3 regions of the Vreelandella mediterranea genome follow, and region 3 is predicted to be linked to each of the others. Evidence: predicted binding sites of a transcription regulator. Region 3 holds the regulator's gene; each other region holds the start of a gene.

What was found. Region 3 encodes LexA, which represses DNA repair genes until DNA is damaged. Its sites were predicted from a motif close to TACTGTNTANNTANACAGTA; they were not measured.
Region 1: the regulator LexA is predicted to act here: its motif matches at 7,664-7,683, upstream of ACWFVE_RS12715 (LexA family protein).
Region 2: the regulator LexA is predicted to act here: its motif matches at 7,266-7,285, upstream of ruvA (Holliday junction branch migration protein RuvA).

Annotation. Positions count from the first base shown of each region.
Region 1 covers NZ_OZ310198.1:2,775,545-2,785,782, reverse strand. Annotated here, with positions in the region: gene ACWFVE_RS12765 (aspartate kinase) at 1-535, shown strand, start outside; gene csrA (carbon storage regulator CsrA) at 734-922, shown strand; tRNA gene ACWFVE_RS12755 (tRNA-Ser) at 1,048-1,140, shown strand; tRNA gene ACWFVE_RS12750 (tRNA-Arg) at 1,191-1,267, shown strand; tRNA gene ACWFVE_RS12745 (tRNA-Arg) at 1,371-1,447, shown strand; gene ACWFVE_RS12740 (tRNA dihydrouridine synthase) at 1,658-2,662, opposite strand; gene ACWFVE_RS12735 (OadG family protein) at 2,789-3,046, shown strand; gene oadA (sodium-extruding oxaloacetate decarboxylase subunit alpha) at 3,135-4,958, shown strand; gene ACWFVE_RS12725 (sodium ion-translocating decarboxylase subunit beta) at 4,971-6,290, shown strand; gene ACWFVE_RS12720 (IMPACT family protein) at 6,515-7,150, opposite strand; gene ACWFVE_RS12715 (LexA family protein) at 7,170-7,571, opposite strand; gene ccmA (cytochrome c biogenesis heme-transporting ATPase CcmA) at 7,851-8,495, shown strand; gene ccmB (heme exporter protein CcmB) at 8,482-9,201, shown strand; gene ACWFVE_RS12700 (heme ABC transporter permease) at 9,213-9,953, shown strand; gene ccmD (heme exporter protein CcmD) at 9,950-10,180, shown strand; gene ccmE (cytochrome c maturation protein CcmE) at 10,170-10,238, shown strand, end outside.
Region 2 covers NZ_OZ310198.1:1,820,791-1,831,028, reverse strand. Annotated here, with positions in the region: gene ybgF (tol-pal system protein YbgF) at 1-668, opposite strand, end outside; gene pal (peptidoglycan-associated lipoprotein Pal) at 712-1,260, opposite strand; gene tolB (Tol-Pal system beta propeller repeat protein TolB) at 1,322-2,608, opposite strand; gene tolA (cell envelope integrity protein TolA) at 2,608-3,843, opposite strand; gene tolR (protein TolR) at 3,849-4,292, opposite strand; gene tolQ (protein TolQ) at 4,304-4,984, opposite strand; gene ybgC (tol-pal system-associated acyl-CoA thioesterase) at 5,090-5,470, opposite strand; gene ruvB (Holliday junction branch migration DNA helicase RuvB) at 5,485-6,522, opposite strand; gene ruvA (Holliday junction branch migration protein RuvA) at 6,567-7,175, opposite strand; gene ruvC (crossover junction endodeoxyribonuclease RuvC) at 7,317-7,868, opposite strand; gene aspS (aspartate--tRNA ligase) at 8,039-9,823, opposite strand; gene ACWFVE_RS08515 (FmdB family zinc ribbon protein) at 9,886-10,179, opposite strand.
Region 3 covers NZ_OZ310198.1:1,509,831-1,520,068, reverse strand. Annotated here, with positions in the region: gene ggt (gamma-glutamyltransferase) at 1-868, opposite strand, end outside; gene ppsA (phosphoenolpyruvate synthase) at 1,016-3,397, opposite strand; gene ppsR (posphoenolpyruvate synthetase regulatory kinase/phosphorylase PpsR) at 3,674-4,507, shown strand; gene ACWFVE_RS07170 (hypoxanthine-guanine phosphoribosyltransferase) at 4,519-5,097, opposite strand; gene nagZ (beta-N-acetylhexosaminidase) at 5,197-6,207, opposite strand; gene ACWFVE_RS07160 (L,D-transpeptidase family protein) at 6,273-6,800, opposite strand; gene ACWFVE_RS07155 (TetR/AcrR family transcriptional regulator) at 6,778-7,455, opposite strand; gene lexA (transcriptional repressor LexA) at 7,675-8,349, shown strand; gene purU (formyltetrahydrofolate deformylase) at 8,414-9,268, opposite strand; gene ACWFVE_RS07140 (ribonuclease J) at 9,535-10,238, shown strand, end outside.

The DNA.
Region 1 (10,238 bases), 1.3 Mb from region 3:
GATTATCGCAGATGCTGACCAAGACGAGGATTCCATGGAAGAACCGCTGATCTCCGGTATTGCCTTTACCAAAAACGAAGCCAAGCTGACCCTTTTGCACACCCCGGATGTTCCCGGTGTTGCCTCGCGCATTTTAGGCCCCATTGCCGATGCCAATATCGAAGTCGATATGATCGTGCAGAACGTGGCGCCGGCCGGCGACTACACCGATTTCACCTTTACCGTGGCCAAGGGCGATTACAAGGCGACCAAAAGGCTTTTGGAAGAAACCGTGATCCCGGATCTCGGCGGCGGCGAGCTGCGCGGCGATGACAATATCGCCAAGGTGTCGCTGGTGGGTGTGGGCATGCGCTCCCACGCTGGGGTGGCCTCGAAAATGTTCCGTGTGCTGGCCGACGAGAACGTCAATATCCGTATGGTCTCCACCTCGGAGATCAAAATTTCGGTGGTCATCGACGAAAAGCACATGGAACTGGCGGTCAACGCACTGCACAAGGCGTTCGGGTTGGATAATGCAAATGTAGAATCCGAATAACATTTGTGCTCCAAACCTTCTACGCTAAGAGGTAACTTGCTACCGTAGGTGGTGAGCTTTCTTGCAACGGAAGTTCAAGTGTCATGGAGCCAGAGGCATCAGTCGTTGGTGACTGGTGCCGCTTTGCCGCATAATGGCGGCGTTGACGCCTCTGGCGGACACGAACCGTTGTACAAACGTCTGAGAAGGAGATCAGCCATGCTCATCCTAACGCGCCGCGTAGGCGAGACACTGATGATAGGTGATGAGATCACCGTCACGGTGTTAGGTGTAAAAGGTAATCAAGTCAGAATTGGTGTTAACGCCCCCAAGGATGTCGCCGTACATCGTGAAGAGATTTACCAGCGAATCCAGCGCGAGCGCGATACTGAAAGCGAACCCGAATAAATGGCGCCTTATACCACGTCCACTAAAGGGCGTTTAAGCGCTAACCCAAAGCCGGCGCGAAAAAATTTCTGCTTAAGTCTGGACAAGCCTCAGTATTATCGGTAATATTCGCGCCGTGCCGTTGAGGAGAGGTGGCCGAGTGGCTGAAGGCGCTCCCCTGCTAAGGGAGTATAGGGTTTATAGCCCTATCGAGGGTTCGAATCCCTCTCTCTCCGCCAACCGCATAACCCGTAACATGATTGCTTGAAGAGCAGTTGCTTTAAGATAAGCGCCCGTAGCTCAGCTGGATAGAGTATCTGACTACGAATCAGAGGGTCGGAGGTTCGAATCCTCCCGGGCGCGCCATCTTGTAAGCCTTCAGTGCTTTTAGTTCAATGTCTGATCTAACAAGCCTTTCGTTGCCAAGTGATTGATGTTACACTGTTTTTCGTCGATTAACGACGATCAAGCGCCCGTAGCTCAGCTGGATAGAGTATCTGACTACGAATCAGAGGGTCGGAGGTTCGAATCCTCCCGGGCGCGCCAGATTCCAGGAAAACCCGCCTTTTCAAAGGCGGGTTTTCTGCGTTGGTGCCCTGAGTCAGTACGCGTAAGGCGGCTGCTTAGGCGCCGGATATCGAGTCGGTTCAAAAGGATGGAACCTGACGCAGGAGGGCGGCTCGCGCTCTCTGCGGTCGTTTAAAACGCCTGCCACTTTACGTGGTCAGGCGTTTTTTTTGGCCGGGCGCTTTTGGGTTAGGCGGGGGTGGTGGTGATGGGTTGTGGCGTCGCCGGGACGAGCTCGCGCAAGAGCGTGTCGAGGTCGGTCACCCGCTTTAAGCGCTGGAAGTGCTGATTGGCCTCATGGTTTGACTGGCGCATTTGGGCAAGCCACTGCTTGACCAGCGACACGACCACACGGTCCGGTAGCGCTTCGCGCTGGCGCCTGGCGTAGTCGGCAATGACCCCGGCGCGCATCGCCCAGGTTGTCTCGCCCAGGCGCTCGCCGGTGTCGAGCCAGTGGCGAATGCGCGGCGCAAGCCAGGGGTCCGCCAGGGCGCTGCGTCCCAGCATCACATCCTGGCAGCCCGAGAGTGTGCGCGCTTTCCAGTAATCCTCCAGCGTCCAGATATCGCCGTTTGCAACGACGGGGATGCCAAGGCGTGCGCGAATTTTGCCAATCCACTCCCAGTGTGCCGGTGGGCGGTAGCCTTCGTCGCGGGTGCGCCCGTGTACGACCAGCCGCGAGGCCCCACCTGCCTCGGCGGCCTGGCCGCAGGCAACGGCCAGGCGCCGGTCCGAAAAGCCCAGACGAATCTTCGCCGTCACCGGTATTTGTCCTTCGAGCGCCTGGTAGACCGCATCGACGGCCTGGTAGACGCGCTCGGGGCGGCGCAATAGCGACGCACCCCCATCGTGGCGGTTGACCAGTTTGGCCGGGCAGCCAAAGTTCAGATCCACGCTGACTGCGCCCAAGGAAGCCGCCTGGCGCGCGTTTTCGGCCAGCGCCTCGGGGCTTGAGCCCAAAAGCTGCAGATGGACCGGCACGCCGCTGGGCGTGGTCACGTGCTCGAGCTCGAGTTCGGGGCAGTGCTTGTAAAACACGCGGGGAGGCAGGCGGGCATCCACCACGCGGACAAACTCGGTGACCGTCCAGTCGAAACCGGGCTGACGCGTCAGTAGATCGCGGGTGAGGGCGTCGATCACACCTTCCATCGGCGCCAGGCCGATCTCCCCCTTTTGTAGTAAATTAACAACCATGGCTTCCACTTTAGCGTCATTGCATTCTATTCTGAATGTGGCAGGTTAGAGGATTGTCCTCACTGCGCCAAGCGCCTTTAGAGGCGTTTGGTGTGCCACTCAATGACATGACCAGGCGGGGGAAGTATGCAAGAAGGAGAATTACTCCAGGAAGGACTGGCCCTAATGGCGATGGGGATGGGGTTCGTCTTTGTTTTTCTTACCATCCTGGTGATCAGCGTCACGCTGATGTCGACGGTCATACGGCGCTTTCAGCCCACCCCGCAAGCCGCCACCCAACCCGCCGGGCGAGCAGCCCCACCGGAGCCTGCGGGTCAGGATGACGAAACCATGGCCATCATCTCGGCTGCCGTGCATCGTTACCGCACATCAAGTACTCGGTAACGACAGGAAGCCCTAGCGAACTTTACAAAAGCCCAGCGCTGTATTTTGTTAAGTTTACTAATACAACACCTATTTTTGAGAATAGAGCATGAACGAGAACAAACGCCCTCTAGGAGTTACCGATGTCGTCCTTCGCGATGCCCACCAGTCGCTGTTCGCTACCCGCCTGCGCCTGGACGACATGCTCCCTATCGCCGAAAAACTCGACAACATCGGCTTCTGGTCGCTCGAAACCTGGGGTGGGGCGACGTTTGATTCGTGTATCCGCTACCTGGGGGAAGACCCCTGGGAGCGCATTCGCGCGCTGAAAGAGGCGATGCCCAACACGCCTCAGGCAATGCTGTTGCGCGGCCAGAACCTGCTGGGCTATCGCCACTACGCCGATGACGTGGTCGACAAATTCGTCGAGCGCGCCAAAACCAACGGCGTCGACGTGTTTCGCGTTTTCGATGCGATGAACGACCCGCGCAACCTGGAACGCGCGATCAAGGCCGTGCGCCAGGTCGGCGGCCACGCCCAGGGTACCATCTCCTACACGGTGAGCCCGGTACACACCCTGGACAGCTGGGTCGAGCTTGCCAGCACCATCGCGGACATGGGCGCTGACTCGCTGGCGATCAAGGACATGGCCGGGCTTTTGACGCCCTATACCGCTTTTGATTTGGTCACGCGACTCAAAAAGAGGCTCTCGATTCCCGTGCATTTGCACTGCCACGCGACCACCGGGCTTTCGACGTCGACCATTTTGAAGGCGGTCGAAGCGGGCGTGGATAACGTGGATACCGCGATCTCGTCGATGTCGATGACCTATGGCCATAGTCCGACAGAGTCCGTGGTCGCCATGCTCAAGGATACCGACCGCGACACGGGCCTGGATTTGGAAGCGCTCGAGGATATCGCGGGCTATTTCCGCCAAGTGCGCAAAAAGTACGCGGCGTTCGAGGGCTCGCTCCGGGGTATCGACTCGCGGATTCTGGTCGCCCAGGTGCCCGGCGGTATGCTGACCAATATGGAAGGCCAGCTAAAAGAGCAGGGCGCCGGCGACAAGCTCGACGACGTGCTCAGCGAAATTCCGCGGGTGCGCGAGGATCTCGGTTTCATTCCGCTGGTTACCCCGACCTCGCAGATCGTGGGCACCCAGGCGGTGATGAACGTAATGATGGGAGAGCGCTACAAGTCGATCTCCAAAGAGGTACAGGCGCTACTGAAAGGCGAGTACGGTGCTGCCCCCGCACCGTTTAGCTCGGAGCTTCAAAAGCGCGTATTGGACGGCGGTGAGCCGATCACCTGCCGCCCGGCGGACAACCTCGCCCCGGAGATGGAGCGCCTGGACAGTGAGCTTGAAGAAAAAGCCCAGGCCGAGAACATCCGCCTGGCCGAAGGTGAGTCGCGCATCGACGACGTGTTGACCTATGCGCTGTTCCCGCAGATCGGCCTCAAGTTTTTGAAAAACCGCGACAACCCGGACGTCTTCGAGCCCGCGCCCCAGGCCGACCCGCAAAGCGTGGCCGTAAGCGAAGAAAAAACCAAAGCGCCGGCCAAAGCCGCCCCCGCCCAAGGGCCCGAGACCTACACCGTCAAGCTCAACGGCAAGGCCTACGTGGTCGAGGTCGCCGAAGGTGGCGATATCAGCCAGGTCAGCGAAACGCCAGCCAGCGGCGCGCCAGCCGAGCAGCCTGCCAGCCAACCCGCCGCGCCCAGCGGCGAGGGGATCGATGCGCCGCTTGCGGGTAACATCTTCAAGGTCAACGTGAAGGTGGGCGACCAGGTCGCGGAAGGCGACGTGGTGGTGATTCTCGAAGCCATGAAGATGGAGACCGAAGTGCGCGCCCAAAGCGCCGGCACGGTGTCCAGTGTCAACGTGAGCGAGGGCGATAGCGTCGCCGTTGGTGACTCCCTGGTCGAGCTTTAAGGGCATACGGTAATGGATAAATTAATCACCCTATGGGAGGGCTCGGGGCTTTATAACCTCGCGCTCGGCCAGGCCGTCATGATCCTGGTGGCGCTGGTGCTGTTGTATCTCGCCATCTACAAGAAGTTCGAGCCGCTTTTGCTGGTGCCAATCGGCTTTGGCGGCATTTTGGCCAATATCCCCGAGGCGGGCCTTGCGATCTCTGCGCTCGACCAGGCGATCGAAGTAGCGCGCCCGGCGATTTTGCAGCAAATCGGTGCGGCACTTGGCGTGGCGCTCGACCCGGTTGCCGGGGCGGAGGCCTGGCGGGAAGCGCTCAAAGCGGTTGCGCATAACGCCGCGCCAGAGCAGATGCGTGCCGCCCGCGATATCGCCGTGGGGGCGGGTTACAGCAACGGCGTGCTGTATAATTTCTACAGCGTGGCCATTGGCTCGGGCATCGCGCCGCTGGTCATCTTCATGGGCGTGGGCGCGATGACCGATTTCGGCCCTTTGCTTGCCAACCCGCGCACGTTGTTTCTGGGCGCGGCGGCGCAGTTCGGTATTTTCGCCACGCTCTTTGGGGCGGTTCTGCTCACCTCGATGGGGGTGATGGACTTCTCGCTCAATCAGGCGGCGGCGATCGGGATCATCGGCGGTGCGGACGGGCCGACCTCGATCTACGTCTCGAGTGTGCTGGCACCCGAATTATTGGGCGCGATTGCCGTGGCGGCCTACGCCTACATGGCGCTGGTACCGTTGATTCAGCCGCCGATCATGCGTCTTCTGACCACCGATAAAGAGCGCAAGATCACCATGACGCAGCTGCGCCCGGTGTCGAAACTCGAGAAGATCGTGTTTCCGCTCATGCTGTTGATTTTGGTGGCGCTGTTCCTACCGGACGCCGCGCCGCTTTTGGGCATGTTCTGCTTTGGTAACCTGATGCGCGAGTGCGGCGTGGTCGAGCGCCTGGCGGATACCGCCCAGAACGCCTTGATCAATATCGTCACCATCGTGCTAGGGCTCTCGGTGGGCTCCAAGCTGATGGCCGAAAGCTTTCTGGCCTTCGAGACGCTGGGGATTCTGGGCCTTGGCATCGTGGCCTTCGGGATCGGCACCGCCGCTGGCGTGTTGATGGCCAAGCTGATGAACCTGGTCAGCAAAATGCCGATCAACCCGCTGATTGGCGCCGCCGGGGTCTCCGCGGTGCCGATGGCGGCGCGGGTGGCCAACCGGGTGGGGCTTGAGTCCAATCCGCACAACTTCCTCTTGATGCACGCCATGGGGCCGAACGTGGCCGGTGTGATCGGCTCGGCGGTGGCCGCCGGGGTGATGATCAAGTATTTGGGGTAAGACAGGTGGACGTATACGGGTATGCGTGCTGTGTCGAGTAGCTCTACGCGAGGGCGCTGTGAACCCCTCCCTGGGCGCTACTTTCGCCATCTGACCGCCATGGATGGCGGGAATGCCGGAAGCGAAAGGAGCTGTCTTCCGGCCCTGGCGAAAGACCCTCGCTACGAGCTACTCGACACGATAGCTGGATGGCACCTTGAGTATCGCCCTGACAGCGCCTCACATTAACGTGGGGCGCTGTCGGTTTTGGCAGGCTGAATATCCAGCGTGCTCTTCAAGCGGTTTTCCAATGCGGTGAAGTCTGCGGCCTCGTCTTTGGGCCAGGCCACGGTGAGCGTGACGCCCTGGCTGTCGTAGTCGGCGGCAATCGGCGCGCGCTGCTCTTCGAAATAGGCGCGGGCTTGGGCTTCCTGGGCGAACGCTACTTTCAAAAGGTAGTGTTCACGCTCGACGATTTCCCGGGTGGGTAGGGTTTCGAGCGCCTTGTTCACGGCCTGGGCGTAGGCGCGGGCGAGCCCGCCGGTGCCAAGCTTGGTGCCGCCAAAGTAGCGAGTCACCACGCAACCGACTTCGCCCAGAGCACTGCCCAGAAGCGCCTGGTACATCGGCCGGCCTGCGGTGCCGCCGGGTTCGCCGTCATCAGAGAAACCAATCGCGGTTTGCTCGCCGGGCGGGCCGGCAATGAAGGCAGTGCAGTGGTGGCTGGCACCAGGGTGGGCGGCGCGGGCGGTTTTTAGAAGCGCTTCGAACGCATCCGGCGTCGGGGCGTGGCAAAGCCAGGTGATGAACTGGCTTTTTTCGACGACGATCTCGGCCTCGAAGTGCGTGTCCAAGGAAAGATTCGGGGCTCGGTAGCGCAAACGGGGCTCCTGAAGGCGATTAGTGGCGCTTCTCGGCAGCGGCGGGGCTTTTGCCCATTACCATGCCCAGCACCTGGATATCGCCATTATGCAGGAAAACCGCCGGCATCGCCTGGTCCTCGGGGCACAGATGCACGCCAAGCCTGTTGATCGAGAGTTCCTTGAGCACCACTTCGTGCTGGTTGATGGTGGCCGTGGCGGTTTCCCGGTGCGGGCCGCGCTGGTGGCGGTGGATCACGATCACGTCGCCGTCGAACAGGTTGTACTGCTGCATGCGATTACCGCGAACGCGCAGCGCATAGGTGTTGCGCCGGGTCACGTCGCGCTCGGCGCTGGCGGCGCGGGGCGTAGCGTACTCTCTGGTGCTCGGGGCTTTGGGGCGCAGAGCGTTCGAGGTCTCAAGCGGTCGTGATGCGATCATTTGTTTCTCTCCAGCAATCGCCCGCTCCCTGGGCGTGAACAAGTGAAAAGCGACGCGGGTGCATGTCTTTTCATACAGTGGTTGGAGTATAAACCTGTTTTTGCATACAGTGCTAGCCCTGTATGCAGACTTCTGTGTCGTAACACGCTCTTCTTTTTGGCAGGGCCCCGTGGCTGTGGGCTTTAGTAAAGGGGCGTGATGCTCGAGGCGGCGCTACGCTGGCGCAAAAATGCCTTTTTGTGTAGAGTGCGCGCGATATCCACGCCTTGGGAGACCGCTTTGAGCCTGCGCCTTCAAGCCCGAAAGCTTGCCTGCGAGCGCGATGACCGCTTTCTATTTAAGGGGCTCGATGTCGAGATCAACGCAGGTGAGCTTCTGCGTGTCGAAGGCCCCAACGGCAGCGGCAAAACCACGCTTTTAAAGATACTGGCGGGCCAGCTCAACGATTACGAGGGCGCGCTCTATTTCAACGGAAAGCCGCTGGGCCAATGCCGCGATGATTTTCTCGCCAATCTGGTGTATCTGGGCCACGCGCCGGGCGTCAAAGCGGGGCTGACGCCGTTGGAAAACCTTGCCTGGTACCAGGCGTTGGATGGCGGGCCGGTAAGCGAGGCGGCCTGCGAGCGCGCGTTGGGAGACATCGGCCTGGCCGGATTCGAAGACGTGCCGGTGGGGCAGCTGTCCGCAGGCCAAGGGCGGCGCGTAGCGCTTGCCCGACTGAATCTGACACCCCGGGCGCTTTGGATACTCGATGAGCCGTTCACCGCGATCGACCGGGAAGGGGTAAAGGCGCTGGAGCAAACACTTTGGGCCCACGCGGACGAAGGCGGCAGCGTGGTGATCACGACCCACCACGCCCTGGGGGAACAGACCCGGGTGCGGCGTATGACGCTTGGCGAGAGGGTGGACAGTGACGCCGGCTGATCAAAAGACGTTACTTCGAACCGCCCCCGGCGGCGCTTTTCGGGCGTTCAAGGCGACGCTTACCCGGGATCTCACCCTGGCCTTTCGCCGTCGCGGCGAGGCGCTCAATCCACTGGTGTTTTACGCGCTGGTGATCACGCTGTTCCCAATCGGTATTTCGCCGGACCCCGCGCTTTTATCGGTGATAGCCCCCGGGCTTTTGTGGGTAGCGGCGCTGTTGGCGGCGTTACTCTCGCTTGATACGCTTTTTCGCAGCGATTTCGAGGATGGCAGCCTCGAGCAACTGCTGATTGCCCCGCAGCCGCTACTGGCGCAGGTGGTGGCCAAGGTGGCCGTACACTGGCTTTTAACGGGGCTGCCGCTTGCACTCATGGCGCCGGTGCTGGGCGCGATGCTGGCACTTCCGGCGGGAAGCTATGCGGTGCTGGCGCTTTCACTACTGCTGGGCAGCGCTACGTTGAGCCTTGTGGGCGCGATTGGCGCCGCGCTAACGGTGGGCCTGGCACGGGGCGGCGTGCTGACCTCGCTTTTGATTCTGCCGCTTTATATTCCGGTGCTGGTGTTTGGGGCAGGCGCGGTGCAGACCGCCATCGCGCTCGAAAGCGCCGCGCCACAGCTTGCCATGTTAGGGGCGCTGCTGGCGGTGGCGCTTTTGCTGGCGCCGCCGGCGATTGCCGCCTCGCTTCGTATCAGTATCAACGGCTAAGGATGCGCGCCATGTGGGCTTTCATTCATAAGTTTGGTTCACCCAAGTGGTTTTATAGCTTGAGCACCCGGCTCGAGCCCTGGTGCTGGGCGCTGGCCGCCGCCTGCCTGATGGTCGGGACCGTATGGGGGTTGGCGGTGGCGCCAGCGGACTACCAGCAGGGCGAGAGCTTTCGCATCATTTATGTTCACGTGCCCGCTGCGCTGCTGGCCCAGTCGGTGTTCGTTTCCATGGCGCTGGCAAGCCTGGTGTTCATGGTGTGGAAGATCAAGGTGGCCGACATGGCCGCCAAGGTGATGGCACCGTTCGGCGCGGCCATGACGTTTACGGCGCTGTTTTCCGGCGCGGTGTGGGGCGTGCCCACCTGGGGGACTTGGTGGGAGTGGGACGCGCGGCTGACCTCGATGCTGATTCTGCTTTTTTTGTACCTGGGCGTGATCGCCCTGCGCGGTGCGTTCAATCGCCGGGACAGCGGCGCCCGGGCCGCGGCGCTTCTCGCCATGGTCGGAGTGATCAATATCCCGATCATCAAGTACTCGGTCGAGTGGTGGTACACCCTGCACCAGTCCGCCACCTTTACGCTGACCTCGCGCCCGGCGATGCCGGCGGCCATGTGGCTGCCGCTGCTCGTCATGCTGGTCGGGTTTTATAGCTTTTTCGCCGCGATTACGCTTGCGCGCACGCGCAGCGAAATTCTGCGCCGGGAAGGCGACAAGCGCTGGGTTCGCGCGCTCCTAAGCGGAGATACATGATGGCGTTCACCTCGCTGACGGAATTTTTCGCGATGGGCGGCCACGGCGTTTACGTTTGGTCGGCTTGGGGCGTCACTGCCTTGCTGCTATTACTGTGCCTTTTGCAGGCGCGCCTGGAGCGCCGCGGGCTGGTCAAAGCGGTGAGGCGTCGCGCCCGCCGCGAGCGGGCCCGCGCGCAAAACGGCCCACGCTCTTCTTCACACCCTGGGGGTAATGATGACGCCTAAACGCAAGCAGCGGCTTTTCGCGCTCATCGGCGTGGTGGCGCTGGCGGGCGTGGCCGTG
Region 2 (10,238 bases), 310 kb from region 3:
TTGTTGCTGTTGTCGAAGTCTTCGATGACGCGGCTAAAGGCTTCATCCGAGGCGCCGAGTTCGTTTTCGGCAGCATAGAGCTCGCCAAGCCAGTAGTAGCCGTTGGCTGTCAGGCTGGTAGCCGGGTGGGCATCGACGAAGGCGCTGAACGCGTCGATCGCTTCGTCGAAGCGGCGCGCCTGAACGTGGGCGAAGGCCGCCTGATAGTCGGCCTGGGCGTCTTCGCTTACGTTGCTGGAGGGGGCATTGACCACCTCCTCCGCCGCCTCAGGTTCTACTTGCGGCGCGGCCTGCTCGGCGGGCGCCGGGGCTGGCGCGGAGGCCTGCGCCGGTGCGCTCGTTTGCAGGTTCATCAAGCGGTCTTCGATATCGATGTACTGCTGCTGCGACTGTCGGCGCAGCTGTTCCAGCTGATGCCTAAGCTCTTCGACCTGGCCGCGCAGCTGCTGGATTTCCTGCTGGTGCTCCTCGACCTGGTTAAACAACACCAGGTTACCGCCGGAAGCTTCCTGGCGCTGGGTTTGCTGATAGAAGCCGTTGGAGCCCGAAGAAATATCCTGAACCAGGGGCTGTTGGGCAAGCGCCGTAAGGGGCAATACGGACAGCGGGAGCGCAATGGCTCCCGCACCGCACAGCCTCTCAAAAAAGCGTTTGAGACTGTGATTCATGTTGACTCCGAAAACGCAGGCGCGCCGTGGCGCGCCGGTACGTCTAGTAGCTAAATACAACGCGACGGTTTTGTGAGTAGGCGCTGTCGCCCTGGCCGCTGGCCGCCGGACGCTCTTCACCGTAGCTCACAACGCTCATCTGAGACGGCGAAACGCCCTGAATGTTCAGAAAACGCTGTACCGCGCGAGCACGGCGCTCACCCAGTGCCATGTTGTATTCCCGCGTGCCGCGCTCATCGGTATGGCCCTGAAGCGTAACGCGCGCGTTCGGGTTGGACTGCAGGTAGCGTGCATGGCCCATTACCACGGATTCGTACTCGCTTTTGATCGTATCGCGGTCGTAATCGAAGTAGATGGTGCGCACTTCGGGGATACGTGAATCGGCCTGCTGGCCGGTACCCGAGCCGCTGGTCGAACCGTACTGACCGGTACCGCTGGCGCCCGTGCCAGAACCGGTGCCCGTACCCGTGGTGCTGCCACTTTGGCTTCCGTAAGCGTCACCGTCCTGGGTGCCGCCGGTGCTTGAACAGCCAGCAACCGCCAGAATGGAGAAAGCGACTGCTAGAGAGCGAGCCAATGGCTTAAGTTGCATAATCAGACTCCTTGCCTGAAAACAGAATTTTGTGTTGTTCAACTATTTCTGTTGTTCAACTTTAATTTAAAAAGGGAGACCACGCGGGATCGCGTACTTCACCCTGTGCTGCCGGCAGTCTGAATGACGAGCGGCCATCCGCCGAAACGGCACTCAAAAAGCCACTTCCACCCTGTTGGGTAGCGAAGATTACCATGGTCCCGTTCGGCGCAACACTAGGAGATTCATCCCGCGTTGATTCGCTCAATACGACTAAACGGCCACCATCCAATTCCTGACGCGCTACCTGATACCCACGGTCCGAGCGGTGAATCAAAAAGATCTGGTCACCGTCGGGTGAGTAGCGCGCACGAGCATTGTAGTTGCCGGTGTAGGTCACACGGTCGGCGCTGCCGCCACTGGCCGGCATCTGATAAATCTGCGGGCCGCCGCTGCGATCCGAGGTGAAAATCAGGTTACGGCCATCCGGCGACCAGGCCGGTTCAGTATCGATGCTATTGCTCTGGGTCACGCGGTCGAGCGAACGGCTGCCGATATCGAGTACGTAGATATCCGGCTGGCCATCCTTGGAAAGCGACATCGCCAAACGGCGGCCGTCTGGCGACCAGGCCGGGGCACCGTTGATACCCTCGAACGAGGTTGCCTGAACCCGCTGTCCGGAGGACACACTTTGAATATAAATCGCCGGGCGTTCCGTTTCAAAGGAAACATAGGCCAGTTTAGTACCATCCGGCGACCAGGCTGGTGACATGATCGGCTGATCAGAGGTTAGCACCTGCTGGCTGCGGCGCCCGTCCGAGTCAGCCACGTAAAGTCCAAATTGCATGTTGTCGCCCAAGCCCTGGGCAGTGACGTAGGCAATTTTGGTCGAAAACGCGCCGCGAATATCGGTGATCGCTTCAAAAATCTGGTCGCTGATGTAGTGCGCGCCACCGCGCAGGTCGTTGCTATCGACGTTGACGGTTTCGCCGATCATGCGCGACTGGCCGCTAATATCCATCAGCTCGAACTGGATCTGATAGCCGCTGCCGGACTGCTGAGCGCGCCCGACGACCAGGTAGCGGGTATCCAGAGAGCGCCAGGTGCCGAACTGCACATCGCTTGCCTGACTTGGCCGTTCGAACATTGCGCTGCGTTCGAGCGGGGCGAACATGCCGCTACGCTCCAGGTCATCCTGAACGATTTGTGCAACGTCTTCGGGGAAGCCTTCGCCGCCTTCAAATGGCACTACGGCAATGGGCAAGGCCTGGTCGCTGCCCCGGGTTATTTCGATGGTAAGGTTGGCGCTTGCGACGCTGCTGATCAGCAGCAGAACACAAAATAGCCATACTTTGCTCAAGGTCTGCATCAACGTACCCCTCCTGGCGAGAAGTTAAAGTTCATCGGTTGTGATCGAATCATGCGCTGCTGTTCCGGGGTTAGTTGCAGCAGCTCGCGAAACGGCGCTGCTTGCTCGACCGCTTGAATGGCCGACTGATCAAAAGCGCTGTTGCCGCTCGACGTTACTATGTTAGCCAATAACACCTCCCCTGACGGCCCCAAACGCACGCTTATGGTGGTACGCAAGTTGTCGCCGGCGCCGCCGGGGATGATCCAGGCCTGCTCGACGGCCCGCTGCACGAGGTTGCTAAAGTTATTGGCTGCCTGCTGGGCTTGTTGCGCATTGGCCGCGGCCGCCGCTTCGCCTTCCAACTGGCGCTGCATGGCGGCTTCGGCCTCTGCCTGAGCTTCGGCTTCGCGCTGACGCTGGGCCTCTGCTTCTCGTTCACGCTCGGCTTGGGCGTCGCGTTCGCGCTGCGCCGCTTCTTCACGCTCACGTTCTGCCTGGGCTTCGCGCTCAGCTTGTGCTTCGGCCTCGGCTTCGCGACGCGCCTCTTCCTCTCGCTGGCGTTCAGCTTCAGCTTCGGCTTCGGCCTCCGCTTGGGCCTCTGCCTCTGCCTCAGCTTGGGCTTCGGCCTCCGCCTCGCGACGTGCGGCTTCTTCGCGTTGGCGTTCGGCTTCTGCTTCTGCTTCGCGTTCCTGGCGAGCTTGCTCTTCGCGCAGGCGTTGCTGCTCGGCCTCGGCTTCTTCTCGGGCCTGCTCCTCGGCGGCGCGCTCTTCGGCCAGGCGTTGGGCTTCTTCTTCGCGTGCCTGGGCTTGAGCCGCCTGCTCCTGAGCTTGTTCTTCGGCTTGCTGTTCCCGGCGCGCCGCTTCGGCTTCGGCTTCTTCGAGCGCACTAGCGCGGTCTGCAGCCGCTTGGGCTTCCGCCTCGGCAGCGGCTTGCGCTTGCGCTTCTGCTTCCGCCTCGGCGTTGCTCTCTTGCGGTGCAGGTTCGGACTCGGGCTCAGGCGGTGGTTCGGTCGCCTCCGGGGCGCTGGCACTCTCTAATGCCGCCTGCTGTTCGATCGCCTGCTGCGCCTGGTCGGTAAAGGTCTCGGTGCTGACGAAGGTTGCCTGCACGATCGAGGTAGTGTCCGGCTCCTCGGTGCTGCTCGGCAGGCTAATCAAGCTAAACGCCAGGATCGCGAGGTGAACCGCAATTGCCAGTATCGCGGGCAAGGTATAGCCGACATCCTGTCGGTCACGAAAAGCGTCATGGGCCATAAGCGTTACCCTTGCGCCTCCTGGGGCGGCTCGGAAAGTAGCCCTACGTTGGCAACGCCGGCGCGCTGAAGCGTACTCATCAGCACCACGATTTGACCGTACTGTACGTTACGGTCGCCCCGCACCATGACCGGCGTATTGGGTACACGCTGGAGTATCGCGACGACGCGCTCGGACATCTGATCAAGCGATACCGCCGTGGTGTCCTCACCCAAGGTAATGAAATAACTGCCTTCACTATTGACCGAGATAATGATGGGGTCCGACTCGTCCTGATTCTCCAGCGGCTCGGAGCTTACCTGGGGCAGGTCGACCTCGACCCCTTGAGTCAGCATGGGGGCGGTGATCATGAAGATCACCAGCAGTACGAGCATGACATCGATGAAGGGGACGACGTTGATCTCCCCCATCGGTTTTTTATTACCGCCGCGATTAAATGGTCCGTTCATGTTGGACTCCCTTAGCCGGCGCTCTTGCTGCTATCGCGACCTTGCAGATTGCGATGCAAAATGGCGTGGAACTCTTCGGCAAAGTCTTCGTACTTACCCAGTAGCCGGCCAACGTCATTGGAGAGACGGTTGTAGAAAATAACCGCGGGAATGGCGGCGAACAGCCCCATGGCCGTGGCGATCAGCGCTTCGGCGATCCAGGGCGCGACGGTGGCAAGCGTTGCCTGCTGCGACATGGAGAGCGACTGAAACGAGCCCATGATGCCCCAGACGGTACCAAAAAGGCCGATATAGGGGCTTGCCGAGGCCACGGTGGCCAAAAACGTGAGATGTTGGGTCAGGCGGTCTTCTTCGCGGGACCAGGCCACGCGCATGCTGCGCTGTACGCCTTCAAGAATGGTATCGGCGTTGCGGGTCTTGGGAAGCAAACGGTTGAATTCGCGAAAGCCGGAATGAAAGATATGCTCGGCGCCATGCCCCGGCTCGTCGGCGGGGATTTCGCGGTAGAGTTCGTTGAGATCGACCCCGGACCAGAACGACTCTTCGAACTCGCTGTAATCCCGCTTGGCTCGGCGTATAGCGATACTGCGCTGAAAAATCACCACCCATGAGAGGATCGACCCCACGACAAGCAGCAGCATGACCAGCTGCACGACGGTGCTGGCACTCATTATCAGGTGGGGTATGGACATGGTGTTATCGTTCACAGTCGCCCTCATCAGTCTGTTAGCGCAAACGCGCCGTTATGGTCTGTAGAATGGATCCAGAAACCCGTTAGGTAGTACTGCCCGGCCCGCTTATGCGTCGAGTTGGGCCCGAAGCTCGCTGGGCCACGCTTTGGGCCGCAGCGTTTCGCCGTTCAAGCAGGCTATCTCGACTGTGGCGCGGCACAAGAGTTCCTCGTTTCGCCATACGCGTTGATCGAACACCATCCGGCAGCGGCCCATACTGTCGACCGTTGCGTCTACGCTTAGCGCGTCGTCGAGTCTGGCCGGTTTGCTATAGTGACAAGCCAAGCGGTATACCACTAGCTGAGTGCCTTCGTCCAGCAGCGTTTGTTGGCCAAGCCCCAATTCTCTTAGCCATTCACTGCGGGCACGCTCCATGAACTTCAAGTAGTTAACGTAGTAGACGATGCCGCCTGCGTCTGTGTCTTCGATATAGACACGCACCGGCATACGAAACGTTGGGCTCACGGGCGACGCTCCCCTTCCACGTCGATACTCTGCTCGTGGGGTACGCGGTCGAAGTGTCGCCAGGCCTGGCGGGTCACCACACGCCCACGCGGCGTGCGCATCATGAGCCCCTGCTGAATCAGGTAGGGCTCGATGACATCCTCGATGGTATCGCGCTCTTCACCGATCGCCGCGGAAAGCGAATCCACCCCGACCGGGCCGCCGTCGAACTTGTCGATCATCGCCAGCAATAGCCGCCGGTCCATATGGTCCAGGCCATGATGGTCTACGTTTAGCATATTGAGCGCGGCGTCGGCCAACGCGGCGTTAACGACCCCGTTACCCTTGATGTCGGCGTAGTCGCGCACGCGGCGTAAAAGCCGATTGGCGATACGCGGTGTGCCCCGGGATCGCCGAGCGATCTCTATCGCGCCTTCGCGGTCGGTTTCGACGTCCAAAAGCTTGGCCGAGCGGGTCACGATCTCGGTCAGCTCCTCCAGGTTATAAAACTCGAGGCGCTGCACGATACCAAAACGATCACGCAGCGGCGAGGTCAAAAGCCCGGCGCGCGTGGTCGCTCCGACCAGCGTAAAGCGCGGCAAATCCAGCTTGATCGAACGCGCCGCTGGCCCTTCGCCAATCATGATATCGAGCTGGAAATCTTCCATGGCGGGATAAAGAACTTCCTCGACGACCGGCGAAAGCCGGTGGATCTCGTCGATGAACAACACATCACCGGGCTCGAGATTGGTGAGCATGGCGGCCAGGTCGCCGGCGCGCTCGAGCACCGGGCCCGAGGTTGACTTGAGCCCGACCCCCATCTCGGTGGCTATGATATTGGCCAGCGTGGTTTTACCAAGGCCTGGCGGGCCAAAGACCAGGGTATGGTCCAGGCTCTCCTCGCGAAGCCGTGCGGCGCCGATAAAAATCTCTAGCTGTTCGCGTACCCGGGGCTGGCCAATATAGTCCTGGAGTTTTTTGGGGCGAATAGCGTGGTCGATGCGCACTTCGCCCTGCTCGGGGGCGGCGGCAATGAGCCGGTCGTGTTCTAGCATAAATACTCGTTAGCGCCTGCGTTCAAAACCCGATAATTTGTCATTTAGCCTCCCATGCGCCGGGTAAGTGCTGCTTTTATGAGCGCTTCCGTTGGCTGATGGGGGTCGATATCGGCCAGCATTTTAGCGGCTTCGGTCAGCTTGTACCCAAGGCTTGTAAGCGCCGCCTCGGCATCGGCCAGGTTGTTGCGCGGCGCGGGCTCGCCGTTGGCGCCTTCCAGGGCAAGCGGTGCGTGCTGGCCCTGCTCCCATTCCGGGAAGCGGTCGCGCATTTCGATGATCAGCCGCTCGGCGGTTTTCTTACCCACGCCCGGCAGTTTGGTGAGCGCCTTGCTGTCGTCGTCGCGCACGCAGCGCATGAAGGCGTCTTCATCCATGCCCGAGAGAATCGCCAGGGCGAGCTTGGGACCTACGCCGTTGACCTTGATCAGCGCCCGGAACAGCGCGCGCTCCTGCGCCCGGGCGAAGCCGTAAAGAAGATGCGCGTCGTCGCGAATGGTCAGGTGGGTATAGAGCGTTACGGTCTCGCCTGGGGCGGGAAGCGCCACAAGGGTTGTCATCGAGGCTTCCAGCTCGTAGCCAACGCCGTGCACGTCGATGACCACCCAGGGTGGATGTTTTTCCAGCAGTGCGCCGTTTAAACGACCAATCATGGGCTACCTCGTTACCGATCAAACAGGGGTTACATAAAAAAGCGAGTGACTAAACAGACGGTTACTCTACACAGGGTTACTATATGACGACTCTGTACAGATGACCAGTGGTGGCGCGACGACCTTAAGTGCTGTGCGCTGTTAAAGGCGCCAACGCCCGCTCGAGCGCCGACTTGCACCCCGGGCGGGCAAAGCCGTTAGCCCCTGGCCTGCGTAGGCGTGGCTGAGCGCAATGGCCAGCGCATCCGCGGCGTCGGCCTGGGGCGTGGCCGAAAGATTCAAAATGGCGGTGACCATATGCTGGACCTGGGCTTTATCCGCCCCGCCTTGGCCGGTCACCGCCTGTTTGATTTGGCGGGCGGCGTACTCGGCGATTTCCAGCCCGTGATTGGCCATACACACTAACGCCGCGCCGCGGGCCTGGCCAAGTTTCAGGGCGGAATCCGGGTTTTTCGCCATGAAGACACGCTCCACAGAAACTTCGGTTGGCCGGTGAAGACCCACTACCTCGGCAAGCCCGGCGTATATTTGCGCCAGGCGCTGCTCGAGTGCGCCGTCAGCGGTTCGGATACAGCCGCTTGCCACGTAGTGCGGTTTGGCGTTGACCAGTTCGATCACGCCGTAACCGGTAATCCGCGAGCCCGGGTCGATCCCCAGGATGCGCCGAGGCGGGCCTTTGGGCCGTTCGTCCATGTACTTTCTCCTGACGGACTTTTTCTAACGTACTACTTCCAGACGTACTATTTCCAGACGTACTTTTCCTGACCTACTTCCCCTTGAAGCGCGGTGCCTGGAAACAAAAACACCGACGCGAGCGCCGGTGCTTGAGCCTACCTTAACGTAGCATTGAGACGTCGGCTGGATTACTCGCCGGTAGTGGTCTCGGGCTTCGCTTTCTGGCGCAGGCGGATGTTGAGGTCCTTGAGCTGATCCGGGCTCACCTCGCCCGGGGCGTCGGTCATCAGACACGCCGCGCTCTGGGTTTTCGGGAAGGCGATCACTTCGCGGATGGTTTTCGCGTCGGCCATCAGCATCACCAGACGATCGAGGCCGAAGGCCAGGCCGCCGTGGGGCGGCGCGCCGTACTGGAGCGCGTCGAGCAAGAAGCCGAACTTCTCTTGGGCTTCCTCTTCACCGATACCCAGAATCTCGAACACGCTGCGCTGCATGGTCTGGTCGTGGATACGGATCGAGCCGCCGCCGAGCTCGGTGCCATTGAGCACCATGTCGTAGGCGCGGGAAAGCGCGCTGGCCGGGTCGGCCTTGAGCTCTTCCGGCGAGCAGGACGGCGCCGTGAACGGGTGGTGAAGCGGGCTCAGACGACCGTTATCGTCGGCTTCGAACATCGGGAAGTCGACGACCCAAAGCGGCGCCCAGGATTGGGTGTAAAGGTCCAGATCGGCACCGAGCTTCACGCGCAGCGCGCCGATCGCCTCGTTGACGATGTTGGTCTTGTCCGCGCCGAAGAAGATGATATCGCCATCCTCGGCCCCTACCCGGTCCAGAAGCTCTTCGACCACGTTCTCCATGAACTTGACGATAGGCGATTGAAGACCTTCCAGCCCCTTGGCGCGCTCGTTGACCTTGATCCAGGCCAAGCCTTTTGCGCCGTAAATACCGACGAATTTGGTGTACTCATCGATTTCTTTACGCGAAAGCTTGGCACCGCCGGGTACTTTCAGCGCGGCCACGCGGCCGTCGTCGGCGCTGGCCGGTCCGGAGAAAACCTTGAAGTCGACCTGGCTCATTAGGTCGTCGACATCGGTAAGCTCGAGCGGGATACGCAGATCGGGTTTGTCCGAGCCGAACCGGTCCATCGCTTCCTGCCAGCTCATGCGCGGGAATTCGGGCAGCTCGACGGAGAGCACTTCCTTGAAGAGCTTTTGAATCATCGACTCGGTAATGCCCATGATATCGTTCTCCTCGACGAAGGAGGCCTCGATATCGATCTGGGTGAACTCGGGCTGACGGTCGGCGCGCAGGTCTTCGTCGCGGAAGCACTTGGCGATCTGGTAATAGCGGTCGAAGCCCGCCACCATCAAAAGCTGCTTGAAAAGCTGGGGCGACTGCGGCAGCGCAAAGAAGCTGCCGGCGTGGGTGCGGCTAGGCACCAGGTAGTCGCGGGCGCCTTCCGGCGTTGCCCGGGTCAGGATCGGCGTCTCGATATCCAGAAAACCTTCGTTTTCCAGATAGGCGCGAACGGTATGCGAGATACGCGAGCGCAGACGCAGTTTCTCGATCATGTCCGGGCGGCGCAGGTCGATGTAGCGGTGCTTGAGGCGCACTTCTTCGCCGACCTTGCCGTGCTCGTCGAGCTGGAAAGGCGGCGTAGCGGCGGTGTTGAGCACCTCGACGTCTTTCGCCAGAATCTCGATCATGCCGGTGGGCATGTTCGGGTTTTGCGTGCCTTCCGGGCGTAGCCGAACGCGGCCGGTAATACGCAGCACGTACTCATTACGGGCACGGTCGGCATTGGCGAACGCTTCAGCGGTATCCGGGTCGACTACGAACTGGGCGATACCGTCGCGATCGCGCATATCGAGGAAAATGACCCCGCCGTGGTCACGGCGACGATGCACCCACCCACAGACGGTGACCGTTTGATCTACCAGAGTTTCGTTAAGCTGGCCGCAATAATGGCTGCGCATGTTTCATCCTGTTCTGTTACGTGACAATAAAGGTATCGCGGGTCTGGCCTTCACCGGCGCGGCTACGCCGCGTCACCCTTGCTTTTGGAAGAGCCACCGGTGGGTGTAGACGAAGCGTTTTCGGCTTTACCCGTTGCGGCGGGCTGGTTGTCCGCCGCCAGGTTTTTCTTGCCACCGGTTTTGAAATCGGTTTCATACCATCCGCCGCCGGCCAAGCGGAAGCCGGCCGCCGACACCAGACGATTGAGATCGTCGCGCTGACAGGCCGGGCAGTGCTTTAACGGGTCGGCACTGATCTTCTGTAGTTTTTCCATGCGATGACCGCAGGCCTTGCACTCGTATTCATAGATGGGCATGTTGATAGCTCCTGAAAAGCTCAGCGTAGACAGGACATTGATAACCCTAACGACTTTGG
Region 3 (10,238 bases):
CGCAGACGTCCCACTGCTGCCAGGGTGTGCAGATCGCCTCCCGGGTGATGCTTTCGTAACCGCTCAAATCCTCCAGGCTCATTTCCCCCGGGCGGGTGTGGTGATTTTGCACCCGCTCGACCAGGTCCTGGGCCACGTCGCCTTCGTAGAAGGCGCGGCTGCCTTCGCTTGCTATCCGGCGAAGCAGTACGCCCAGCGCCGGGTTGGTCAGCGTCTCGCCCACTGCCAACGCCTCGCCTTGCGCGTCGTAATAAAACGCCCCCGCGAGCGGGTCATCGCGCAGTGCCGGGTCTTCGGCAAGGCTTGTGTGCAGGCGCTGGCTCACTTCGAAGCCCTCCTCGGCCAACGTAATCGCCGGGACGAAGAGCGTCTCCCAGTCGAGCTGGCCGTGGGCGGCGTGGGCGGTTTCGAGCATCTTCAGCGTGCCGGGTACGCCGACCGAGCGCCCACTCACCACCGCGTCCATGAATGCCAGCGGCTCGCCATCTTCCATGAACAGCATCTCGTCCGCCGCCGCCGGGGCGGTCTCGCGACCGTCGAAGGCGTCGATATCGGTGCCATCGAAGTGCATCAAAAAGGCCCCGCCACCGATGCCGCTGGATTGCGGCTCGACCAGCGTCAATACCATCTGCACGGCGATGACCGCGTCGATGGCGTTACCGCCGGCTTCAAGAATTTGCCGGCCGGCATCGGTGGCCAGTGGGTTGGCGGCGGCGACGGCGAATTTATCGTTCGCCCAGCCGGGTTTTTCCTCGTAGCCCGAGCCCACCTCCGGGGTCACCGAGGGCGCTTCGTAGGTAAAGCCAAAGCTGTAGAGCGGAACCAGCAATAAGCCGGTCAAGGGCAGCGTCGCCCGTAGTGGCAGCATGATCACTCCTGAGATGTTTCGAGGCCGAAACCGGCGTTTTCTTGAGCGGGAAAAGGTGTTGGCTTACTCACCTGACAGGTTAGCCTATAAAACGCGTGCGCCCGGCACAATGGCCGGGCGCATTAATCGCTGAATTGACAAGGCTACTTAGGCGATGGTTTCCCCGGCCAGCATGAACCAGGTCTCCAGCACCGCATCCGGGTTGAGCGATACCGAGTCGATGCCCTGCTCCATCAACCACTTGGCAAGGTCCGGATGATCCGACGGACCCTGCCCGCAGATCCCCACGTACTTGCCCTGCGCCTTGCACGCCTGGATCGCCATGGAGAGGAGTTTTTTCACCGCTTCATTACGCTCGTCGAACAGGTGCGCGACGATGGCGGAGTCACGGTCGAGCCCCAGGGTAAGCTGCGTCAGGTCGTTGGAGCCAATGGAGAAGCCGTCGAAGTGCTCGAGGAACTCATCGGCGAGCAGCGCGTTGGCGGGCAGCTCGCACATCATGATGACCTTGAGGCCGTTCGGGTCATCCGGGTTGCGCGCCAGCCCGTTGGCGGCCAGCAGCTCCACTACGTCGCGCGCCTCGGTCGGGGTGCGCACGAACGGCACCATGATCTCGACGTTTTCGAAGCCCATGGTGTCGCGCACGCGCTTGAGCGCACGGCACTCCAGCTCGAAACACGGCCGGAAGGCGTCGGAAACATAGCGCGAGGCGCCCCGGAAACCCAGCATGGGGTTCTCTTCGCCGGGCTCGTAAAGCTTACCGCCGATCAGGTTTTCGTACTCGTTGGATTTGAAATCCGAAAGCCGCACGATCACTCGCTGGGGGTAGAACGCCGCGGCCAGCGTCGAGATGCCTTCGACGAGTTTGTCGACGTAGAAGCTGACCGGGTCGTCATAACCCGCGGTGCGCGCGTCGATCACCTGCTGCAAATCCGGCGTTTGACGGTCGTACTCCAGCAGCGCCTTGGGGTGCACGCCGATCATGCGGTTGATGATGAACTCGAGCCGGGCAAGCCCGACACCGGCGTTGGGCAATCCGGCGAAGCCGAAGGCGCGATCCGGGTTACCCACGTTCATCATGATCTTGAACGGAATCTCGGGCATGGCGTCGACGCTTGAGACCTTGCATTCGTAATCGAGAATGCCTTCGTAGACGTTGCCGGTGTCACCTTCGGAGCAGGAGACGGTGACGTCGATGCCTTCGCGCAGCTGGGTCGTGGCGTCGCCGCAGCCGACCACGGCGGGGATACCCAGCTCACGCGCGATGATCGCCGCATGGCAGGTGCGCCCACCGCGGTTGGTGACGATCGCCGAGGCGCGCTTCATGATCGGCTCCCAATCCGGGTCGGTCATGTCGGTGACCAGGATGTCGCCGTCGTTGATCTTGTGCATCTCGTCCGGGCTGAGCACGATTTTCACCGTACCGCTGCCGATACGCTGACCGATCGCCCGGCCGGTGATCAGCCGGCGCCCTTTCTCCCGGAGGTGGAAGCGCTCGAGCTTGCCGCCCTCCTGCTGGGACACCACGGTTTCCGGGCGCGCCTGAACGATGTAGAGCTTGCCGTCGTCGCCGTCCAGCGCCCACTCGATATCCATGGGCCGCTGGTAGTGCTTTTCGATGGTAACCGCCTGGCGGGCAAGATCCATGATCTGCTCATCGTTTATACAAAAGCGCCCGCGATCAGAGAGCGGTACGTCGACGGTTTCGACGGACTTGCCGGCGCTGGCACTTTCACCGTAAACCATCTTGATCAGCTTGGAGCCCAGGGTGCGGCGCAGCACCGCCGGGCGCCCCGCTTCCAGGGTGGGTTTGTGAACGTAGAACTCGTCCGGATTGACTGCGCCTTGCACCACGGTTTCACCCAGCCCCCAAGAGGCGGTGACGAATACCGCATCGCGATAGCCCGACTCAGTGTCCAGGGTGAACATGACCCCAGAGGCGCCGGTTTCCGAGCGCACCATTTTCTGCACGCCCGCGGAAAGCGCCACGTTCTCGTGCGCGTAGCCGCGGTGCACGCGATAAGAAATCGCCCGGTCGTTGAATAATGAAGCAAACACCTCGTGTACGGCGCGCTTGACGTTGTCGAAGCCTTCGATGTTGAGGAAGGTTTCCTGCTGGCCGGCAAAGGAGGCATCTGGCAGGTCTTCGGCGGTAGCGGAGCTTCGTACGGCGGCTTTCAGGTTGGGGTGGCGCTGTTGCAGGGCGGCGTAGGCATCTGCCAAGGCGCGCTCGAAAGCGGGCGGTAAAGGCGTATCGATAATCCACTGACGGATGGTACTGCCCGCCTGTGCAAGCGCCTTGACGTCGTCGACGTCCAAACGCGTCAGCAGCGCGTTGATCCGGTCGTTGAGGCCCTCGAAAGCGAGAAATTCACGGTAGGCGTGCGCGGTGGTGGCAAAGCCGCCGGGCACGGTGACACCGGCGCCCGCAAGATTGGAGATCATTTCACCGAGCGAGGCGTTCTTGCCGCCTACTCGCTCGACGTCGTTCATGCCCAGTTGATCGAACCACACAATGTACTCTTGCACGCAACACCCCTTTTAATCATCAACCGCGGGTTGAACCACCCGACCGGGTCTCGCCAGAGCGGGTCGGTCAATTTCATTGAGCGTGTCACCCTATCACCGCCCCCTCGTATTCGCCATTAGTCTAACCGCGAAGTCAGTGAAGGTTTTTTACAACACGGCGAGAATTGAAGCGCTTTCTGTAGTCGCCTGCTCCATAGCGGCCTGGCCCGTTGTGCTTACGACACCCAACGGTGAGAATAGCGCTTCACGCATCGAGGTGATCAACGGGAGAAAAGCATGAAGCGTACGGCATTTTTTATTTCCGACGGAACGGGGATCACCGCCGAGAGTTTGGGGCGTAGCCTTTTGGCGCAATTCAGCGGTGTCGAGATCACGATGCTCACCAAGCCCTATATCGACTCGGTCGAAAAAGCCCAGGCGCTCGCCAATATCATCGACGCCACCGCCAACCGCGACGGCCAGCGCCCGATCATCATCGACACCATCGTCGATCAGGAAATTCGCGACGTCATTCGCCAAGCCCAGGGCTTCAAAGTGGATGTGTTTTCGACCTTTTTGGCGCCGCTGGAGCAAGAGCTCAAGACCCACTCTTCGTATAGTGTCGGGCGAACCCACGCCATTGGCAGCGACGATGTCTACATGGATCGCATCCACTCGGTACACTTTGCCCTCGACAACGACGACGGCGCGCGCACCCACCAGTACGATCAGGCGGACGTCATTCTGGTCGGCGTTTCGCGCTGCGGCAAAACGCCAACGTCGCTTTATCTTGCGCTGCAGTTCGGTATCCGCGCGGCCAACTACCCGATCACCGAAGACGATCTCGACGAGGACGGCAGCTTGAAACTGCCCAAGGTGCTCGCCCCGCACCGCCACAAGCTCTTCGGACTGACCATCGACCCGCGAAGGCTTTCGGCCATTCGTAACGAGCGCCGCCCCAACAGCCGTTATAGCTCGATCGACCAGTGCGTGCAGGAAGTGGAGCAGGCAAGCGCACTTTACCGCACGCTTGGCATTCCGTTCATCGATACCACCCGCTTCTCGATCGAGGAGATCTCTACGCGCATGATCGCCGAAACCGGGCTAACGCGGCGTTTTTCGCCCCGCTAAAGGGGTAAGGCTCATAGCCCCTTGGGCGCGAAGATACCCGGGGCGTTGCGCCAGTAACCCTTGTAGTCCATGCCGAAACCGAACACGTAACGATCCGCCACTTCCAGGCCGCAGTAGTCGGCCTTGAGCCCAGGTACCGCCTTGCGGTCGTGCTGTTTATCGACCAGCACGGCGGTGGTGACGCTCGCCGCCTGGGCCTGTTGGCAGTAATCCAGAATCGCCGCCAGAGTCGAGCCTTCGTCGAGAATGTCATCGATGATCACCACATGGCGTCCGGCCATGGGTACTTCCGGCGAGACCCGCCAGAAAAGCTCGCCACCGCGCAGTTCGTTGCGGTAGCGCGTAGCGTGCAGGTAGTCGACTTCCAGCGGAAAGCCCAGCCGGGTCAGCAGATGGCCGGTGGTGATCAGCCCGCCGTTCATCACGCAATAAAACACCGGCAGCTTGTCGCCCAAATCCCGCGTGATGGCTTCGGCCATGTGATCGAGAGCTTCCTCGACCTGCGCCTGGGTGATCAGGCAGTCGGCGTTATCCATCAGCGCACGCATTGAATCCAGGGATTCAAGGGCTTCTTTATCGAGTTTGTTCATCGAAGGGCTCCGGTATCAAGCGATCAAGGTTCAAAAAAATAAAAGCGCCGGCGGTATATCGGCGCTTCGAACGAGAAAAAGGTTTTAAGGCGGCGCGGGCTAGTCGGCCAGCTCACCCAGGCGTGCATTGGCGCGGCGCCAGCGCTTGAGCGCGTGTAACGCCGCGAGATCCGGCCGGGCGCGGGCGTAGCGAAGCTTGCCGGCGCGTTTGCTCTCGATACCCTGACAGTGCGCGACCACCTCGAGCGCGGCGCCACGATCATTACATACCAGCAGCATGTCGCAGCCGGCGGCCAGCGCGGCCCGGGCGCGCTCCACCGGCCCGCCGGCGGCGTGGGCACCGGCCATGGTCAAATCATCGGAGAAGATCGCCCCCTTGAAGCCCAGCGACTCTCTGAGCATCCCGAGCCAGTTCGGCGAGAAGCCCGCAGGGCGCTGATCGAAAGCGCTAAAGACCACATGGGCGGGCATGACGCCGTCGAGCTGGGCGGCCAAGCGGGTGAAAGGCACCAGGTCCCGCGCCTTGAGCTCGCTTAGCGGGCGCGGGTCGTCGGCAACGCTATGATGGGTGTCGGCTTCGATGCCGCCGTGGCCGGGAAAGTGTTTGCCCACCGCGGCCATACCCGCCTCGTGCAGGCCCTGAATGAAGCGCCCGCCAAGCTCGGCGACGTGCTCGGGGTCCTGGCTGAAGCTTCGATCGCCGATCACGCTGGAAACCCCGCTTTCGACATCGAGCACCGGGGCGAAGCTAATATCGAGCCCGCAGGCCGCCATCTCCATGCCCAGCAGCCAGCCGGCATCGATTGCCAGCTGTATCCCGGCATCCGCGTCTTGGGCGTAGACCTCGCCAATGCGCGCCATCGCGGGAAGCCGCGTAACGCCTTTTTTGATGCGCTGAACGCGCCCGCCTTCCTGGTCGATGCCCAGCAGCAGATCGGGTCTTAGGCGGCGAATGCTTTGGCAAAGTGCACTGACCTGCTCGGCACTTTCTACGTTGCGCGCAAACAAAATGACCCCGCCCACGGCGGGGTCGGCCAGCAGGGCTTTTTCGGCTTGCGTGATAGCGGGCCCTTCGAGGTCGAGCATGACCGGGCCTGGCGGTTGCGTCATCGGCTTGCATCCAATAAAACGGCCGCCAATTCTAGTCGATCGGCGGCCTTAAACAAAATCCGGCGTTAAAGCCCCGAGGCGTTGAGCCAGACCGGCGTGCCAGGAACGGCGAAAGCGAACACTGCGAGCAGGTCGTCATTGCGCAGGCGAATGCAGCCGTGGGAGGCGGCGATACCCATGGGTTGGTCCGGCGGCGTGCCGTGCAGATAGATATAGCGGCGCTGGGAGTCGGTCTGGCCTGCGCGGTTAACGCCGCGCTCGAGCCCGCAAAGCCAGAGAATTCGCGTCAGAATCCAGTCGCGGTGCGGATTTTGCGCGCCCAGCTCCGGGGTAAAGACTTCCCCGGTGAAGCGCCGCCCGCGAAACACCGCGTTTTCCGGCAGGCCTTCGCCAATGGCGGCGCGCACGTAGTGCCAGCCTTGGGGCGTCTGACCACTGCCCTCGTTTTGCCCTACGCCGTTTTCACCGGTCGAGACAGCGCACTCGTGTACCACCGCCTGGCCCTGCCAGCAGCGCAGGCGCTGGGTGGCGAGGTCGACCTCGAGCCAAGGGCCATCGGCGGGTGGGAGATCAGCCAGATTGGGCGTCGGCATACGCAGACTCCTCCAAAGCGGGGGGAAGCGGCGCGTTCATGGCGGAAACCACCACCGGGCGTAGCCGCCGGACAAGATCGCGCACCGAGACCTGCTCGTTGTACTCCTTGGCGGCAATATCGCGCAATGCATCGAGCCCGGAAAGCGTGAAGATCACCGTGCCCAGCATGAAGTGAAGCCGCCAGAAGCGTTCCGCGTCGGGAAGCTCCGGCGTTGCCCGACGAACGAGCTCGACGAAACGGGTGAACACATCGCCGTACTGCTGCTGAATATAGCGGCGCAGGTGCCCTTGGGCCTGGCTATAGGCCAGACCCAAAAGACGCATGAAAACCTTCAGGCTATTACGCTCGGCGGGCACCGTCAGCACCGTGGTCGCCATGGCCTCGAGCAGCACTTCGAGGGGAATGTCATCCTCGCCGTAGCGCTCGTGGAGTGCGTCCAGCGCTTCGTGAAAGCGCTGGCTGAAAGGATCGAGATAGCGCGCGAATACGGCCTGGATCAGCGCTTTCTTGGAACCGAAGTGGTAGTTCACGGCGGCCAGATTCACCCGTGCCTTGCTGGTGATATTACGAAGCGAGGTCTCGGCAAAGCCGCGTTCAGCGAACAGCACCTCCGCAGTATCCAGGATACGCGTGACCGTATCAGATTGCGCCATGGCGCCCTCCAGAAAAACGAGTGTTTAAAACATCGCAAAATAGTAGGCCATTAACGCGCCAGTCTCAATCGCAAGAAAAGGTGAACTCCCCTCCTCGATGCCCGAACGGCTTTATAATCCGTGGCTTGAGTCATATACTGGACAGAGGAACATACTGTATACTTAAACACATATATAGCGAGTCACCTTTTTAGTTACCCTTTTACGCTGGAGTCAGACATGTCCCGTCCTCTTACAGTACGTCAACAGCACGTTTTTGACTTTATCGTTAAAACCATGAATGAGCTCGGCTACCCGCCTACCCGGGCCGAGATCGCTAAAGCGCTGGGCTTTCGCTCACCCAACGCGGCGGAAGAGCACCTTCGTGCCCTCGAGCGCAAAGGCGCGATTCGTATCATTCGCCACACCTCCCGGGGTATTCGCCTGCCCAATCAGGAAGGCACCGAAACCACCGAGCCGGCGCCCGCCGCCAACGAAAGCAGCGAAACGCCGGCAAACGGCTTGCCCATCATTGGCGAAGTCGCTGCGGGCAACCCGATTCTGGCCGCCGAGCACATCGACCGCTACTGCCCGCTTCCGGCGGACTACTTCACGCCCAAGGCGGACTACCTGCTGCGCGTGCGCGGGCTTTCGATGAAAGATATCGGTATTCTGGAAGGCGACCTGCTCGCCGTGCACCGCACCGAGCGGGTACGCGACGGGCAGATCGTGGTGGCACGCCTTGAAGACGAAGTCACCGTCAAGCGCTTCAAGCGCGACGGGCACCAGGTAACACTGCTGGCTGAAAACAGCGACTTCGACCCGATCGAAATAGACCTGCGCACCCAGCAGCTCGATATCGAAGGCGTAGGCGTAGGCGTGATTCGCGGCGGCAGTGGCCAAGCGCTCGGCTAAGCCACTCGCCTGTTTGAACGTCGTATAAAAAGCGGGGGGCACTCATCAGTGCCCCCCCGCTTTTTTAGTTAAAGACGACGGTCTTGTTGCCGTCGATCAGCACGCGGTCTTCCAGGTGCCAGCGGATTCCCCTCGCCAGCACCGATTTTTCCACGTCGCGGCCAAAGCGCACCAGATCCGTCGGGGTATGGCAGTGGCTAACCCGATGAATGTCCTGCTCGATGATCGGGCCGGCATCCAGTTCCTCGGTCACGTAGTGGCAGGTCGCACCGATCAGCTTAACGCCCCGCGCGTAAGCCTGGTGGTAAGGCTTGGCACCGGCAAACGAGGGCAAAAAGCTGTGATGGATGTTGATGACTTGGCCCGCGTAGCGGCTACAAAGCGCCGGCGGCAGAATCTGCATGTAGCGCGCCAGCACGATGCAGTCCGCCTCGAGCGCCTCGATTTGCGCCTGTACCGCATCGAACGAGGCCTGCTTGTCGCCTGGGTCGACCGCAATGTGAAAGTAGGGAATCTGGTACCACTCACTCAGCGCGCGCATATCCGGGTGATTGGAGATGATCCCCACGATGTTGCAGTCGAGCTCACCCGCCTGCCAGCGGTAAAGCAGGTCGACCAGGCAGTGGGACTCTTTTGAGACCATGATCACCACGTTGCGCCGCTTTTGCGTATCAACCAGCGCCCACTGCATGTCGAAGGCACTGGCGATCGGCGAGAACGCCTCCTCGAGCGCCTCGGCGGTCATACCGATGGAATCGGCAAGGATCTCGTAACGCATGAAAAACCGGCCCGTTTGCAGATCCGAATGCTGGCTTGCCTCGGTGATGGAGCCGCCGTGCTGGGCGATGAAGCTGGAGACACGCGCCACAATGCCCACTTGGTCCGGGCAGGAAACCACTAAACGGTAGTAATGCGACATAAATTCACTCAATATAAACACGATTTTAAAAATGCCAGGCCTTGTCCGCCATGAAGGGGGTCGTGGCGCTGAGCAAGGGCGCTAGTGTAGCGCAAGCGGGCCTGGCTGGCATCGCCATGATTGTTAGCCGCCCCCGCCTTACCGTATAGTTAAAGCCTTACTTTTCAGGCTGTTCATAATCAATGGATCCATCTCGCGTTCAACTTCGTCCCCGCCGCCGTCCACCCTTGCGCATACTGCCGCTTGGCGGCTGTGGTGAAATAGGAATGAACCTGACGCTTTATGGTTATGACGGCCACTGGATCGCCATTGATTGCGGCATGATGATTCGCCAGGATCTGCCCAGCGCCCCGCTTCAGGTACCCAATACCCAGACCCTGGCCGAGCTCGACATCATCCCCCAAGCGCTTTACATCACCCACGGCCACGAAGACCATATCGGCGCGGTCGCCTGGCTTTGGCCGAAGTGGCAGTGCCCGATTTACGCCACCCCCTTGGCCGCCGGCCTGCTACGCCACAAGTTTGCCGAGCACAGTTTGAGCAGCGCCGCCATTCACGTGATCGAACCCAATGAGGCGCTGGAGCAGGGCCCGTTCACGCTTCGCTATCTGTTGATGACGCACTCGATTCCCGAAAGCTGCGCCATCATGATGCTGGCCGGCGGCTACCGGGTACTCCACACCGGCGACTGGAAGCTCGACCCCGCGCCGCTGATCGGCCCGAGCGTCAATCCCGCACACTTTCAGGCACTGGCGCCGCTGGATCTCGTCGTCGGCGACTCAACCAACGCCCCGCTCCCCGGTACCGCAGGCAGCGAAGGCGATGTCGCAAAAGCGCTCACCCGAACGCTAAAGGCGTGCAAGGGCCGCGTCGTGGTCTCCTGCTTTGCCAGCAACCTGGCGCGCGTGTGGGCGATTGGCCAAGCGGCGGCGCAGAGTGGACGGCGGGTGAGCCTGATGGGCCGCTCCAT